DNA from 2 places in the Anabaena sp. FACHB-595 genome. Region 1 is predicted to be linked to the other one. Evidence: predicted binding sites of a transcription regulator. Region 1 holds the regulator's gene; the other holds the start of a gene.
What was found. The regulator NtcA, encoded in region 1, controls nitrogen genes in cyanobacteria. The targets are predictions, from matches to a motif close to TNTGTANNNNNNNNTACANA.
Positions count from the first base shown of each region.

Region 2: a site for NtcA is predicted at 3,683-3,702, ahead of rpe (ribulose-phosphate 3-epimerase). Genes of this name have one in related genera too.

Region 1 is NZ_CP183473.1:5,259,316-5,266,856, forward strand. Features, by position in the region: gene ACN222_RS21930 (ABC transporter ATP-binding protein) at 87-1,094, opposite strand; gene hisB (imidazoleglycerol-phosphate dehydratase HisB) at 1,281-1,910, opposite strand; gene fabI (enoyl-ACP reductase FabI) at 2,053-2,829, opposite strand; gene ntcA (global nitrogen regulator NtcA) at 3,458-4,129, shown strand; gene ACN222_RS21950 (DUF3084 domain-containing protein) at 4,459-5,949, shown strand; gene ACN222_RS21955 (pre-16S rRNA-processing nuclease YqgF) at 6,213-6,659, shown strand; gene ACN222_RS21960 (DUF3146 family protein) at 6,692-6,955, opposite strand; gene ACN222_RS21965 (polyribonucleotide nucleotidyltransferase) at 7,257-7,541, opposite strand, start outside.
Region 2 is NZ_CP183473.1:901,403-908,943, reverse strand. Features, by position in the region: gene ACN222_RS03890 (DUF3326 domain-containing protein) at 1-452, opposite strand, end outside; gene ACN222_RS03885 (hypothetical protein) at 542-724, opposite strand; gene ACN222_RS03880 (2Fe-2S iron-sulfur cluster-binding protein) at 908-1,222, opposite strand; gene ACN222_RS03875 (methylenetetrahydrofolate reductase) at 1,740-2,669, shown strand; gene rpe (ribulose-phosphate 3-epimerase) at 2,949-3,656, opposite strand; gene ACN222_RS03865 (S8 family serine peptidase) at 3,811-5,400, shown strand; gene ACN222_RS03860 (serpin family protein) at 5,784-7,112, shown strand; gene ACN222_RS03855 (hypothetical protein) at 7,245-7,541, shown strand, end outside.

The sequences.
Region 1 (7,541 bases):
GCTGAGATATAGCTGTTGACAGACTTGAAATCATTGTGTTGTCCAGGTTTTATCTTAGCTTGATGTCCTAGTCTGTCTAGCTACGGCTATACTTCTGATTGATCAATTACTTCATGCAAAGATGTGTCTTGTTTTTGAATCTGGTTGATAAAAAATTCTTCTAAAGATTGACGAGATAAATTCATAGAAATAATTCGCCCACCCATTAGACGCACGCTAGCTAGGAAATCATAATAATCTTCTTGCAGTGTGCCTTGCCAATAACCATCAGGTTCATATACTAAATTTGCCAGCCATTTTTTGAGAATTTCCCAATCACCATTTTGACCTTGAACATGATATGTGTTCTGACTACCCAGTAGTTCATCCAGAGAACCAGAGCAAACTAATTCACCTTGTGAAAGAATGGCAATGCGATCGCATATTTTCTCCACTTCACTGAGAATATGGCTATTGAAGAAAATCGTCTTACCTGCGGCTTTCAGCGACAAGATAATTTCCCGCATCCGGTAGCGTCCCAAAGGATCTAAACCAGACATGGGTTCGTCCAAAAATATTAATTCTGGATCGTTAATTAGTGCCTGAGCCATGCCAACACGCTGTAGCATTCCTTTGGAATAGCGGCGCATCTGTTTTTTTTGGGCATCAGCTACAGATAAACCCACCAAATCCAATAATTCAGGAATGCGTTGACGTTGCACACTGGCAGGAATTTCAAACAAACCAGCCGCTAACTCTAAAAACTCCCAACCAGTAAGATATTCATACAAGTAAGGATTTTCACTCAAATAACCAACACGTTGCTTGATATGGCGATCGCCTAATGGCTGACCCAACAATAACCCTTTTCCACCGCTTGGACGGATAATTCCCAACAATAGCTTTAACAAAGTAGTTTTACCTGCACCATTCGGCCCCAGTAAACCAAAAGTTTCCCCCTGGTAAACCGTTAAAGAACAGCCCTTGAGGGAAACAACTTTTTGATTCATCCAAAAGCCGGTGCGATAAACTTTTCGCAAATCAGAAGTCATCACTACCGACGGGGTATTTTTGGTAGTTAATTGAAAATCCGGGGTGTCTGTAAAAGACTGCATTGGGTGTTAATTAACAAATACTAGTGATTACGCAGCATTGGTTATAAAGTACCCAAGAAGATCAGCGCGATCGCTACTGGTTTGTTAATTGTTGCGAATTTTGGGGATTGGGGACTGGGGATTGGGGACTGGTGACTGGGGATTGGGGATTTCTGCTCCCTGCCCCTGCTCCCTGCCCCCTGCTGTTTACAAAACCCCCTTAGAGCTAGGAATCGTCCCAGCGCGGCGAGGATCGACTTCTATAGCCATTCTGGCTGCTCTGGCAAAGGCTTTGAAGGTCGCCTCAATAATGTGATGGGAATTAATGCCATCTAATTGGCGAATGTGCAGAGTCATTTGGCTATGGTTGACTAATGCCACAAAAAATTCTCTAACTAATTGGGTGTCATAAGTTCCCACACGTTCCGTAGGAATTTGTAAGCCATAGCTGAGGTGAGGACGACCAGAAAAATCCAATGCTACCTGTACTAAAGCTTCGTCTAAAGGTGCTAGGAAATTACCAAAGCGGACTATACCTTTTCTGTCGCCTAATGCCTTAGCCAAAGCTTGACCTAAAGTAATACCCACATCTTCATTTGTGTGGTGGTCATCAATTTCCCAATCTCCTTTGGCTTGGACATCCAAATCAATCAAGCCGTGGGAGGAAATTTGATGCAGCATATGATCTAAAAAGGGAATGCCAGTAGCTGCCTTACAAATTCCCGTACCATCCAAATTGACAGTAACTTGTACATTTGTTTCCCCAGTGATGCGATGCACTGAAGCAATCCGAGGAACTGAGGACAAATTAAGTTGGGGATAATCGCTGATTTGCATAGAGGCTAGGGATTAGGGATTGGGGATCGGGGATTGGGGACTGGGCATATAAGGAAAAAGTGGTGAAAAAATCATTCTTTTTCCACCTTGTTTGTTCCTCATACCTAATCCCCAATCCCTAATACCCAGTACCCAGATTTTATTACATCCCCATGATTTCGTATCCTGCATCTACGTACAGGACTTGACCAGTAATACCGCTAGCTAAATCACTAGCCAAGAAAGCGGCTGTATTGCCCACTTCTAGCTGAGTCACAGTCCGACGTAAGGGGGCTACTTGCTCCACATGATGAATCATATCTAAAATGCCACCAACGGCACTAGAAGCCAAGGTGCGGATGGGGCCAGCAGAGATGGCGTTAACGCGAATATTTTGAGAGCCGAGTTCAGATGCTAGATAACGTACACTAGCTTCTAATCCGGCTTTGGCTACTCCCATAACGTTGTAGTTAGGAACAGCTCTAACACCACCCAAATATGACAAAGTAATAATACTACCGCCTTCAGTCATTAGGGGTTTAGCCGCACCACTTAACTGCACCAGTGAAAAAGTGCTGATATCTAAAGCCGTGGCAAAACCAGCACGAGATGTTTGGCTAAAATCTCCAGTCAAATCATCTCTGTTAGCAAAGGCTAGACAATGAATCAGAATATCTAACCTGCCCCATTTATCGCGGATGGTATCAAAAGTAGACTGAATTTGTTCATCATTTTGAACATTACAAGGCAAGAATAAGCTGGGGTTAAGGGGTTCTACGAGTTCTGAAACTTTCTTCTCAAATTTGCCACGTTCATCTGGTAGATAAGTAATACCAAGGTTAGCTCCGGCTGCGTGCAGTTGTTGGGCAATTCCCCAGGCAATGGAACGATTATTGGCGATACCTGTAACCAAGGCATTTTTTCCAGTCAGATTCAGCATAGAGATTTTTGTTGTCATTAATGTGATCGATTCATTTGTACAGCTTGACAGAAATCACTACCCAGTAGAAGAGGTAATCAAGCTATGTTGGGAATTTTCTTGCTGTTTAACTCGAAAGAATGTCTAGGGGACAGGAGGAGAGCAAGAGAGGCAAGGTAGGCCAGGGAGGAAAGAGGTTCAGAATTTTTCTTTTCCCCCTTACTCAAGAACAGCCTGCCTGAACCAAGATAGGACTTAGGCAATCTATACCCCTATACCCCTATACCCCTATACCCCTACACCCTTATCCAAACCCTTTATCTTTGTTTTATACATGGTTAGCAAAAATGATGATTATTAAGGGCGTTTTTTAGAATAAAATGTTTGTTATTTCTTAAGATATTTTCAAGATTACTTAATTTTTTCTGCAAAAAACCTGATGGTTAGAGAAAGTAGAAGTATCTATCAAGAACTGCTAGCTAAAAATAGCAAAAGTTGGGTATCATTATGAACAAATAACCATAAAGTTGTACGTTTGAGTATAGGAAAGTACAGAAAGGTTAACGGTGCTTTATTGATTTTTCAGGTGTATTCTTAGGTAATTAGTTTTTAGTTTTTTGTTATTCCGGCATTGGGTAGGGGAAGGGAGATGATCGTGACACAAGATAAGGCCCTAGCAAATGTTTTTCGTCAGATGGCAACCGGAGCTTTTCCTCCTGTTGTCGAAACGTTTGAACGCAATAAAACGATCTTTTTTCCTGGCGATCCTGCCGAACGAGTCTACTTTCTTTTGAAAGGGGCTGTGAAACTTTCCAGGGTGTACGAGGCAGGAGAAGAGATTACAGTAGCACTACTACGGGAAAATAGCGTTTTTGGTGTCCTGTCTTTGTTGACAGGAAACAAGTCGGATAGGTTTTACCATGCGGTGGCATTTACTCCAGTAGAATTGCTTTCTGCACCAATTGAACAAGTGGAGCAAGCACTGAAGGAAAATCCTGAATTATCGATGTTGATGCTGCGGGGTCTGTCTTCGCGGATTCTACAAACAGAGATGATGATTGAAACCTTAGCGCACCGAGATATGGGTTCGAGATTGGTGAGTTTTCTGTTAATTCTCTGTCGTGATTTTGGTGTTCCTTGTGCAGATGGAATCACAATTGATTTAAAGTTATCTCATCAGGCGATCGCCGAAGCAATTGGCTCTACTCGCGTTACTGTTACTAGGCTACTAGGGGATTTGCGGGAGAAAAAGATGATTTCCATCCACAAAAAGAAGATTACTGTGCATAAACCTGTGACTCTCAGCAGACAGTTCACTTAAAGAAGAATAGCAGGAGTCAGAATTCAGAATGTGGCTAACTATTAGCACAGGCTAAATCCTACTCATTATAGATTTAGTTGGTTTCTTCAATCCGTTTATTTAACTCAAAGTGACGGTGAACCCATACTGAAATTCTGGCTCTTGCCTTCTGCACTCTTTAAACAATTGGAACCATCAGAGGTGGTACGTGTTATATTTTTCTCAATGACACCCATAGTTAGAAGTAAATCGAAAATCTTGAGTAACTTCAGCTATTCCCACCCTCCCATCCTCCACAAAGAATGATTGAAAGTAGTAGGCTGTATCTGGACTCAATTGGGTAGCTGAAGATGACCACTGGGTACATCCTCATAGCAGCAATTTTAATTTTGGGAGGTGTAATTGCCACTGTTGGCGATCGCATCGGCACAAGAGTTGGCAAAGCACGCCTCTCTCTGTTTAATCTACGCCCCAAAAACACGGCTGTACTGGTGACAATTTTGACAGGAGGACTAGTTTCAGCAACTACCTTGGCAATCTTATTCATTGCTGACGAAGGACTACGTAAAGGGGTTTTCGAGTTAGAAGATATTCAAAAAGACCTCAGGCAAAAACGAGAACAGCTCAAAGTCGCAGAAGAGCAAAAAACTCAGGTGGAAATTGAACGTAATAAAGTTAATCAAGAGCTAGAAACCACCAGAACAGATAAAAAACAGGTAGAAACTCAGCGCGACCAAGCCAAAAAAGAAAAATTAAAAGCACAGCAAGATTTAGCGCAAACCCAAGCACAATACCAGCGCACCCAAAGCCGACTGGGACAAGTAGTTACACAATATCAAAAAGCGATCGCTGAACTGCAAAGCGTTTACAATCAAAGAAAAGCCTTACAAGGGGCAGTGGAACAACTCAAGACAGAACGCCGCAGGTTATATGCTGAAGCTAAAAAAGCCATAGAACAACGGGACAGAGAACTAGCTAACCGTCAACAAGCGATAGAACAACGGGACAGAGAACTAGCTAACCGTCAACAAGCACTACAACAGCGCGACCAGAAAATTTCCCAACTAGATAAAATAATTCAAAATCGTAACTTGGAAATTGCACAGCGAGAAGAGGTAATTGCCAAACGAGAGTCACGGCTCAAAGAATTAGAAACACAACAGGACTATTTAGAGCAGGAAGTGGCGCGGCTGGAGAAATATTACCAGTCATACCGCGACTTACGTTTAGGCAAACTAGCATTAGTTCGCGGTCAAGTTTTGGCCTCTGCTGTTATTCGGACTAATCAGGTAGCGGCTACACGTCAGATAATTATCCAACTACTGCAAGAAGCTAACCGCAACGCCAGTTTAGAATTAAGCGAACCTGGGTCAAACTCGGCAAATATAGAACTACTACGTATTACCCCAGATAGAATTGAGCAGCTGATTCAGCAAATTAATGATGGTCGAGAATATGTAGTCAGAATATTCTCAGCTGGTAATTACGTCAGAGGAGAAAACCAGATAGAATTTTTTGCTGATACAGCTAGAAATGTGCTGGTATTTTCTGGAAGTGAAGTTTTGGCTACAACTACAGCCGATCCTCGTAGTATGACCTCTTATCAATTACGACAACGGTTAGATTTATTAATTTCCGCTTCCCAATTTCGTGCTAGGAATGCGGGAATTGTTGAAGGTGTGCAAATAGATGGTACTTTTCTGCGCTTCGTTTCCTTGTTGCGTCAGTTAGATCAACCAATAGAAATTAAAGCGATCGCTGCTGAAGATACTTATACAGCAGGGCCATTGAGAGTGCGATTGGTAGCAATCCAAAATGGCAAAGTTATTTTGAGTACTTAAATGAAAAAATTAGGGAGTGAGCAATTCAAAATATTAAATAACTGCCAAGGATTAAGGGTAACGAGAGAGTTGTGTAATTAAAATACTAGAAATATATAGCTGGGGACTGGGGACTGGGTGAAAAGTCTTTTTGTGTCTAGGTCGTATCATCTTATTGATGTCCTAACACTACTGGCAACAGCTATATTAAAAATATTTAATTAATCAATAAATATATTTATCGAGATTTATTTGTATTCTGAATAATTATTTTTGGACTTATTATGACTTTAAGTGCATTTTCTCCCACACAACCAGTTATTTTAGGTTTTGACCCAGGTAAAGATAAATGTGGTTTAGCGGTGATGGGATTGGATCGGCAACTATACTATCATCAAGTAGTCGCTTCCGCAGATGCGATCGCCATCATTAATACCCTAAGACAACAGTTTCCCATTTCCATGCTAGTTATGGGCAATCAGACCACAGCCAAACGCTGGAAACAGCAACTACAGCAAGAATTAGCTGAAGCATTAAATATTGTCTTAGTAGACGAGCGTTATAGTACCTTAGAGGCACGCGATCGCTATTGGCAGATGTATCCTCCTAAAGGACTAACCAAGCTACTACCCCACGGAATGCGTCAACCTCCACGCCCAATAGATGATATTGTGGCTATCCTCTTAATCGAAAGATACCTAAATCGCCTCACAGAATCGGTTAATGGTTAATATATTTTCTCCTCCTGTCTCCTGCCTAATTTTCACAATTGTGCGCGGATCTTAAAAGCATAGTCTCCTCCTGGTTCTAGTTGATAATCTTGCTGTTCCAAGAAGCGACCGAGGGGTTCTTTGATTAAAGCGCGTCCTTGGGAAGGCTTTACCAGCAGTTCTCCCCGACGAAAATGCCACTGGAAATGCCACTCAAAATCACCAGCACTCACTTCACCTTCTAGGAAGCCGTGTTGCCAGGATTGGCGAATGATTTTGACATGGGCAGTAGTTTCTGGCAAAGGTTTAGCACTCACAATGCTTGGTGTTAAGTATGGAACAAAAGCACAAGCTTAACTATGTAAGCTATTTCTTTTATTTACCAAACTTCGCTCAAATCGACAAACTGACAAAATGAGTATATCGAAACTTATGGTAATAGGTAATAGGTCATGGTAAAAAACAATTACCTATTGTCTATGACCCAATACGGTTCAGTAGAGACGTTTCATGCAACGTCTCTACTTGGGATTATTCACAATCATGAAAAACTTTACGGCGATGCCTACGTAAAGAGGCATCGCGGATTTTAGATATGATCTAAAATCCCCAATCGATTTAACGATTCACCGCCGCAGCTTCCCGCGCCGCAGCTGCTTGATCTGGGTGTATACCCAAGCGTGTGAGATTAATCCGTCCCTTATTGTCAATTTCGCGCACTTTGACAATTACTTCATCGCCAACAGCTACTTCATCTTCAACTTTGCCGACACGGTAATCAGCTAATTGGGAAATGTGAATCATCCCTTCTTTTCCAGGGAGAAATTCCACAAAAGCACCAATGGGAATAATCCGAGTCACACGTCCGGCATAGACATCGCCTTCGTTGAGTTTGCGAGTCAT
Region 2 (7,541 bases), 2.1 Mb from region 1:
GCTCGTAATAAACTATCGGGGTTGCCAATTGTCCCCCAACTTGCGCCTGATGGTGCAGTCCGTAATTCTACGTTCAAGGGCGCATCAGTAATTACATGATCTGTGATAGTTAAACCCAAAGTCGCCCGCGCTGCATCGGCTGCTTGTAAGTGTCGTAGTCTTAAATCTGGCTCAATACCCTGGTCTAAAAGTAAACCAATTTTGTTATTGCGTACAGGCCTTAGTCCCCAACATCCGGCAGCAAATTTATCAAGCCCATAACCTTCCACATAGAAAGAGTTGGGGATGTTCCAGTATAAACTAGCACCATTAAGGACGTTGGGGTGAGTTATCAGGCGATCGCAAACCTGTGCTATTAATCTAGCAACAGGTAAAGCATCCCCCGCATATCCCCCAATCGCTGCACCAACACCAGTAGGTACAATCAAGATAGCAGTGTAAGGACGATTCATATTCAGTGCTGAGTTAATGTAGCTTCAAAATTATTGCGGATAGATGGGTTAACCCCCAGTATTGATCAATACTCAGCACTTGGAAGTCACTACTTGGCACTAACTGTAGTCACCACAGCTTCTACTGTCGCCTTTTGCCGTTCATCATCTACAGCAGTAATCGCCCAACGGAGAGGTTCACCTTGCTTTTTCAACTCTGCCTCAATGGCTGCTTGTAATTCTGTTGGTGTTTCTTGGATGTCAATTTCTGCACTAATAAAATGGGTTGTCATCGCTGTCAATCCGGTTGATTTGTAGCTTCTAGAATAACCGATTTCAGCCTTAGTGAAATACTGATTTTATGTATATTGTGGATCATGGATAGTAATTGGTAATGATAAATATCAGTAATTGGGATTGACCCACAAATTACTGACAACAAAAAATTACCAATTACCGACATCAAGCTATTTATCTTACTTACCGAATTGCATTTGATAAACAGTATCTTCTTTTTCGGTTTCAATTTTCAAATCGGAACGAGGATAGGCTACACAAAGCAATGCGTAACCTTGTTGTTGTAGTTCTGGGCTAACCCCCATACCATCACTTTGATCTACAGTTCCGGTAATAATTTGACCAGCGCAAGTTGTACAAACACCAGCATGGCAAGAACTAGGTAAATCTAACCCTTGTTCATCTGCAACTGATAAAATAGTTTTATCTTCAGGAACCTGTAAAGTGTGGGTTTTACCTTGGTGGAGAATCTCAACGGTGTAAGTCTTAGACATATTCTAAAAAACAAAAGCAATAGACAAACTTATTATTATATCTGAATTGTTTAACAATATTGCAGATATAGTCAACTACTAAAGAAAGCGCGATCGCGTTCATCTAAGTGAAGTAACTTAATTAGAATTGATCAATCTAGGGCGTGATGGTCTACGGCCGAACGCAGGTGATTGCTTAGTATAACGCTCTTCTATTACTTCCCTCAATATACAAGGTTGGGTTTCGTTCCTCAACCCAACACGAAAAATCCTTGGTTTTGTTGGGTTTCACTAAGGTTCAACCCAACCTATATTTTTTTCTTTCATCAGAGTCATAAAAGAGCGATAATCAATGTTATCAAGGCTCGTGGCTTTCAATGTCTCCTGGCGGAAATATTATATCTGCTGCTGGTTCTAATTCTTGAGCGACTGACATGACTTAATTGGGGCTAGGTATTTTGTAGGCTGGACTTCCCACTCCCTTGTTCTTTCAGGTGTAATTCGTTATACCCTTAAAAAGAACAAACATAATCACGTTATGGACGATAACCATAGCTATACTGCTTTGAATTATTTCAGTAAAGCCGCGCAAGCGGGGGAATTTTTAGTTACCGCCGAGGTAGCACCACCGAAAGGGGGAAATCCCACTCATATGATTGAAATGGCGGCGACTCTTAAGGGGAGAGTTCATGCTGTCAATATTACCGATGGTAGCCGTGCGGTGTTGCGGATGTCTTCATTGGTAGCATCGGCAATTTTGTTGCAACAGGGTATTGAACCAATTTGTCAGATGGCTTGCCGCGATCGCAACCGTATTGCATTACAAGCCGACCTCATGGGCGCTCACGCCTTGGGTATTCGTAATATTTTAGCTTTGACTGGCGACCCAGTAAAAGCAGGCGATCATCCTGAAGCCAAAGCCGTCTTTGATTTGGAAGCAGTACGACTATTGCAACTAATTCGGAAAATGAATCAAGGTGTTGATTGCAACGATAAACCCTTGACCGATGGCGCAACCGATTTATTTGTCGGTGCAGCCGTAGACCCCCAATGTGCGAGTTGGTCTGGTTTGCAAAGTCGCTTTGAACGCAAAATCGAAGCAGGGGCGCAGTTTTTTCAAAGTCAATTAATCACTGATTTTGAAAAACTAGAAAAGTTTATGGATAAGATAGCTTCAACCCATAAAAAACCAATTTTGGCTGGAATTTTTCTGTTGAAATCCGCAAAAAATGCCCAATTTATTAATAGGTGCGTTCCCGGTGTAAATATACCAGAACACATTATTGATAGATTAGCCAAAGCCAAAGACCCGCTAGAAGAAGGTGTAAAAATTGCTGCCGAACAAGTACAAACAGCGCGGCAATTGTGTCATGGTGTCCACATGATGGCAGTCAAGCGGGAAGATTTGATTCCCAAAATTCTGGACTTGGCTGGTGTTGCACCAGTTAATCAGCTAGTAGCGAAGTAAGCCAGTAACAGACTAGCTAGGTAGAGACGTAAAACTCTGCGTCTCTATCATTTGAAGAAACAGTATGATTAAAATAGTTCATTCAATAATCTTTTTGATTGATGTAATAGCACTAAGCATTACTAAACTGAGTTGATATTCCTGAACCTATAACCACCTTGGGGTTATTAGCGTTTGGCACTTCAAGTCTAATATTTTCCCGCAAATATCATAAAGTTAAGGGTGATAAATGAACTATCACCCTTAACTTTATGATTATTCTCTATCTATTCAGTCAGCCTAGACCTTCGCCAATTCTGGTGTAGGACGCTTGCTGTTGCGAATATTAGTAATCGCCTCTGCATAATCCTTAGCATTAAATACAGCAGAACCGGCCACAATTGCATTCGCGCCTGCTTCTAAAACTTGCCAAGTATTGTTAGCTTTTAGCCCGCCGTCTACTTCAATCCAAGGGTCTAAACCGCGTTCGTCACACATTTGACGCAACTGGCGGATTTTGGGTACTACCCCAGGAATAAAGCTTTGACCACCAAAGCCGGGGTTAACACTCATAATTAGTATGAGGTCGCACAGTTCTAGAACATATTCGATTAGTTCTAAAGGTGTACCAGGATTGAGTACGACACCTGCTTGTTTACCTAATTCTTTGATTTGTCCCAGGGTGCGGTGCAGATGTGGTGAAGCGTTATGTTCACAATGAACAGAAATGATGTCAGCGCCTGCTTTAGCAAAATCTTCTACATACTTTTCTGGCTCCACTATCATCAAGTGGACATCCAGAGGTTTCTTTGTAACTGGACGAATCGCCTCCACTACCAGAGGACCTATCGTAATATTAGGTACAAAACGACCGTCCATTACATCAACATGAATCCAATCGGCTCCAGCTGCATCTACAGCGCGAATTTCGTCACCTAAGCGGCTAAAGTCGGCTGATAGGATAGATGGAGAGATTACTATGGGTTTTTCAGATCGGTTTTGGGTCATGGCTGGTGGGTTTTTAAGCGTCCTCGTCTGTAAGCATTGTAACAAAATACTGTAACAAAATATTGAGAATTTTAGAAAAAGGCAGGGGTAGGAGACAGGAGGCAAGGGAGTAAAAAACTATTGGCAACTGACAACTGACAACTTACTAATAACTATGAAAAAACTAACTTGGATAATTTGCGGATTAAGTGCTTCCTGTTTAAGTGTGCCTGTGTTGGCTGCGGCTTTACAAAGTTCATTGGGAACTAACGGTATTGATGCTTTGAAGTTACACCAACCTCCTTATAATTTGCTTGGTAGAAAGATTGCTATCGGTCAGGTGGAAATCGGTCGTCCGGGGATGTTTGGTTGGGATAAGGCTGTGTCTAAAAATCGTGCTGTTTCACTGGCGGCTGTTTTTTTACGCAATGGCCCAGCTAAATCGAATAACGGTGTTGACCCCCATGCTTATAATGTGGCTGGTGTAATGGTCAGTAGGGACAAAGGTTTACCTGGGGTTGCGCCGGCAGCGAAATTATATTCGTCGGCGGTAGGTTCTACAAAAAATATGGGTCAACCAGAAGAGTGTTTATCGGCCCAGCACATAGCATCACAAAATGGTGGTGATGTCCGTGCTATTAACTTTAGCTTTGGTGAACCTCTTAACCGTGACCCTCGACCAGAGGCTGTTTTAGATGGGAATGCTTTACTGACTTTGTGTGTTGACTGGTCGAGTCGTGTTCATGATGTCGTGTATGCGATCGCAGGCAATCAGGGTAAAGGTGGTATTCCTATCCCTACAGACAATTTTAACGGAATAAACGTGGCTTTTTCATCCCGAAGAGAGGGAATTTTCAATAAAGTTGACGTTTCTAACCTAGCAGGCGTTAACCAAGGTGTTAGCGGTCGTCTGGCTGGTAAGGAATTTAATATAGATGGCCGTCGCGCCGTTAGTATAGTAGCGCCTGGTAGTAATATTAACTTGCTCAATCCTGATGGCAAGTTGAACAAGGTCACAGGGACAAGTTTTGCTGCACCTCATCTCACCGCTACGGTGGCTTTACTACAAGAATTTGGTGATAGACAGCTACGCACCAAAAAACCAAACTGGAGCATTGATAGCCGCCGTCAGCAAGTGATGAAAGCAGTACTACTCAATTCAGCCGAAAAGATTCAAGATAGTGGTGATGGTTTACGCTTGGGCATGACTCGCACACTTATTGATAAACAAAGCCAAGACTGGCTAGCTTCTGATGCCTACCAAGACCCCAAAATTCCTTTAAATGCCCAAATGGGAACGGGTCATTTAAATGCGTTTCGTGCTTATCAGCAATTTAGCGCTGGTCAATGGCAACCAACAGCACCAGTTCCAGGGATTGGTTGGGATTATCGACAAGTAGATATAGGCAAGTCTGTTGATTATGCGTTAACAAGACCACTCAAGAAAGATAGTTTTGTAGCTATTACTCTTAGTTGGAACCGTTTGGTAGAATTAAATGATACTAATAAAAATCAGCAATTTGATGTAGGTGAAAATTTCCGCGATCGCAAGCTGAATAACCTCGATCTTTATCTAGTAAAAGCTGATACCAATAATATAGATTCTGGTGTTGCTTGTTCTTCTATTAGTGAAGTTGATAGTGTAGAACATATTTTCTGCCCTGTTCCTGCTCATGGAAACTACAAAATCCGTGTCCAGTTCCAGAAGCAGCTTAATGAAGCCACTCAGCCCTATGCCTTAGCTTGGTGGACAGTCCCGAATTAATTTAAAAGTTGGGAATTTCACCCTTGAGACTTATTGGTTTGAAAATTGCCAGATTGAATTACCGACTTATTTGAGAAGTTGGCAAATTTGTTTACCATAAATGATTCTAGGGCTACTGTGGGAAAACCGAAATTTAGTAGTCTAAAATACAAATATTCAGCCTTAAGATAAACCACCGATATTAGAGACTGTAAAATCAATATACTGATTCATATTGAGGGAATTTTTGCAATAGTTATATTTACCTTTCTTGCCAAAGTTACTGTTACTAAAACTGTAACCGTCGAGTGTTTCAGGTATGTTAATGCAATAGTAAATAAGCAATACGGCATTAACGTCAAGTTTGGTAGATAGCTAAAAACTTTGGCACACGAGGTAGTAACATGAATCGGCAGAAGTTCAGTGGTGTGAAAGACAGTTTTTTACAAAGACGTTACGCTGTTAGTCTGGGAAGACGTTATGTTCTGGCAGCAGCTAGCGTAGTTCTATTCAGTGTACTAGGTTGTTCTCAAGTTAATCCTGACACAAGTGCGCTAGCCCAGACTGGGGTATCTCCAGCAGAATCTTCATTGCAAAAAAAAACAGTAGTGCCTGATACTAAAATTGTCGATGCTAATAATAAGTTTGGCTTTAAGCTGTTTTCGGAAATTGCCAAACAAGATGGTAACGCCAAAAATATTTCTGTGTCGCCCACGAGTGTAGCGATCGCCCTAGCTATGACCTACAATGGCGCTAGCGGCTCTACGCAAAAAGCAATGGCCAAAACCCTAGAGTTACAGGGTATCAGTCTACCAGAACTCAACTCTGGTTACGCTTCATTAAACAAGCTGCTACAAAATCCTGGTGAAAATGTCCAACTGACTATAGCTAACTCCCTGTGGGTTAATCAGGATGTTAGTTTGCGTCCCGATTTTGTGCAAACCACCCGCGATTTCTATCAAGCTAAGGTGACCAATTTAGACTTTCAAAATGTCACGGCTGTAAATACAATTAATTCCTGGGTACAGGAAAATACCAAAGGTAAAATTGACAAAATTGTCGATAATATTGAACCAAATCAGGCGCTATTTCTTATCAACGCCATATATTTTAATGGCAAATGGAGTAACGCCTTCGACAAATCTCAAACAACACCACAGACCTTTTACACTGCATCTGGTCAGCAGAAACAACACCCGATGATGTCACAAACGGGTGAATATAGATATTATGAAACCCCACAATTTCAGTCTGTAAGTTTACCTTATGGTCAAGATGGCAAGGTGAGTCTGTATATCTTTTTGCCCACAAAAAACTCTAACCTCAAAGCCTTTTCTCAAAACTTAAATGCAGAGAACTGGGAAAAATGGATGCCTCAGTTTAGAAACCGTGAAGGCTCTATTCGGTTACCGCGCTTTCAAACAGACTATGATATTACCCTGAATGATGCCCTGAAGTCTTTAGGCATGGCAGAAGCTTTTAGTAATAAAGCCAACTTTTCTGGTATCGGCGACAATTTAACTATTAGCCAAGTGAGACATAAAACTGTGATTGAGGTGAATGAAGAAGGTACAGAAGCTAGTGCAGCAACTTCTGTAGGCATGGTAGCGACATCTTTGAGAGAGCCACAACAGCCATTTAAAATGATTGTTGACCGTCCCTTTTTCTATGCAATTCGTGATAATCAAAGCAAAAATATCTTGTTTATGGGTGCGGTTGTAGAACCAAATTAAATCAATTCGCAATAGCCTTCGGCAAGGCTAACTGTGATTTTACCTCCAGCATGACCAACTTTTGAACCATAACGTGACCAAGAGTTAACGTAATTTCATGCTGTTAAGCCAATCAACAAACGCTATAAATTCATGCTGCAATCATTGAAAAAATGGCTCTCTATTTTCCTGAAAACAGGGGCGATTGTTACAGGTGGATTAGCGGCAATTGTGGGGGTTGGGACACTTTTCAACCTAGTATCCTACAAAAGTAAGCTACCTGGCCCGATCATATTACCATTACCTAGTGCTGAGGGTATTGGTCGAGAATATCTACAGGCGGTTATTCAGAAGAATGGCAATTATATTGATGACAATCAGGAGTGTGTCTATAGTTTGCTAATCGAACATATTACTCAGTATGGTGGTACAGAGGTGCGAAATCCCTCT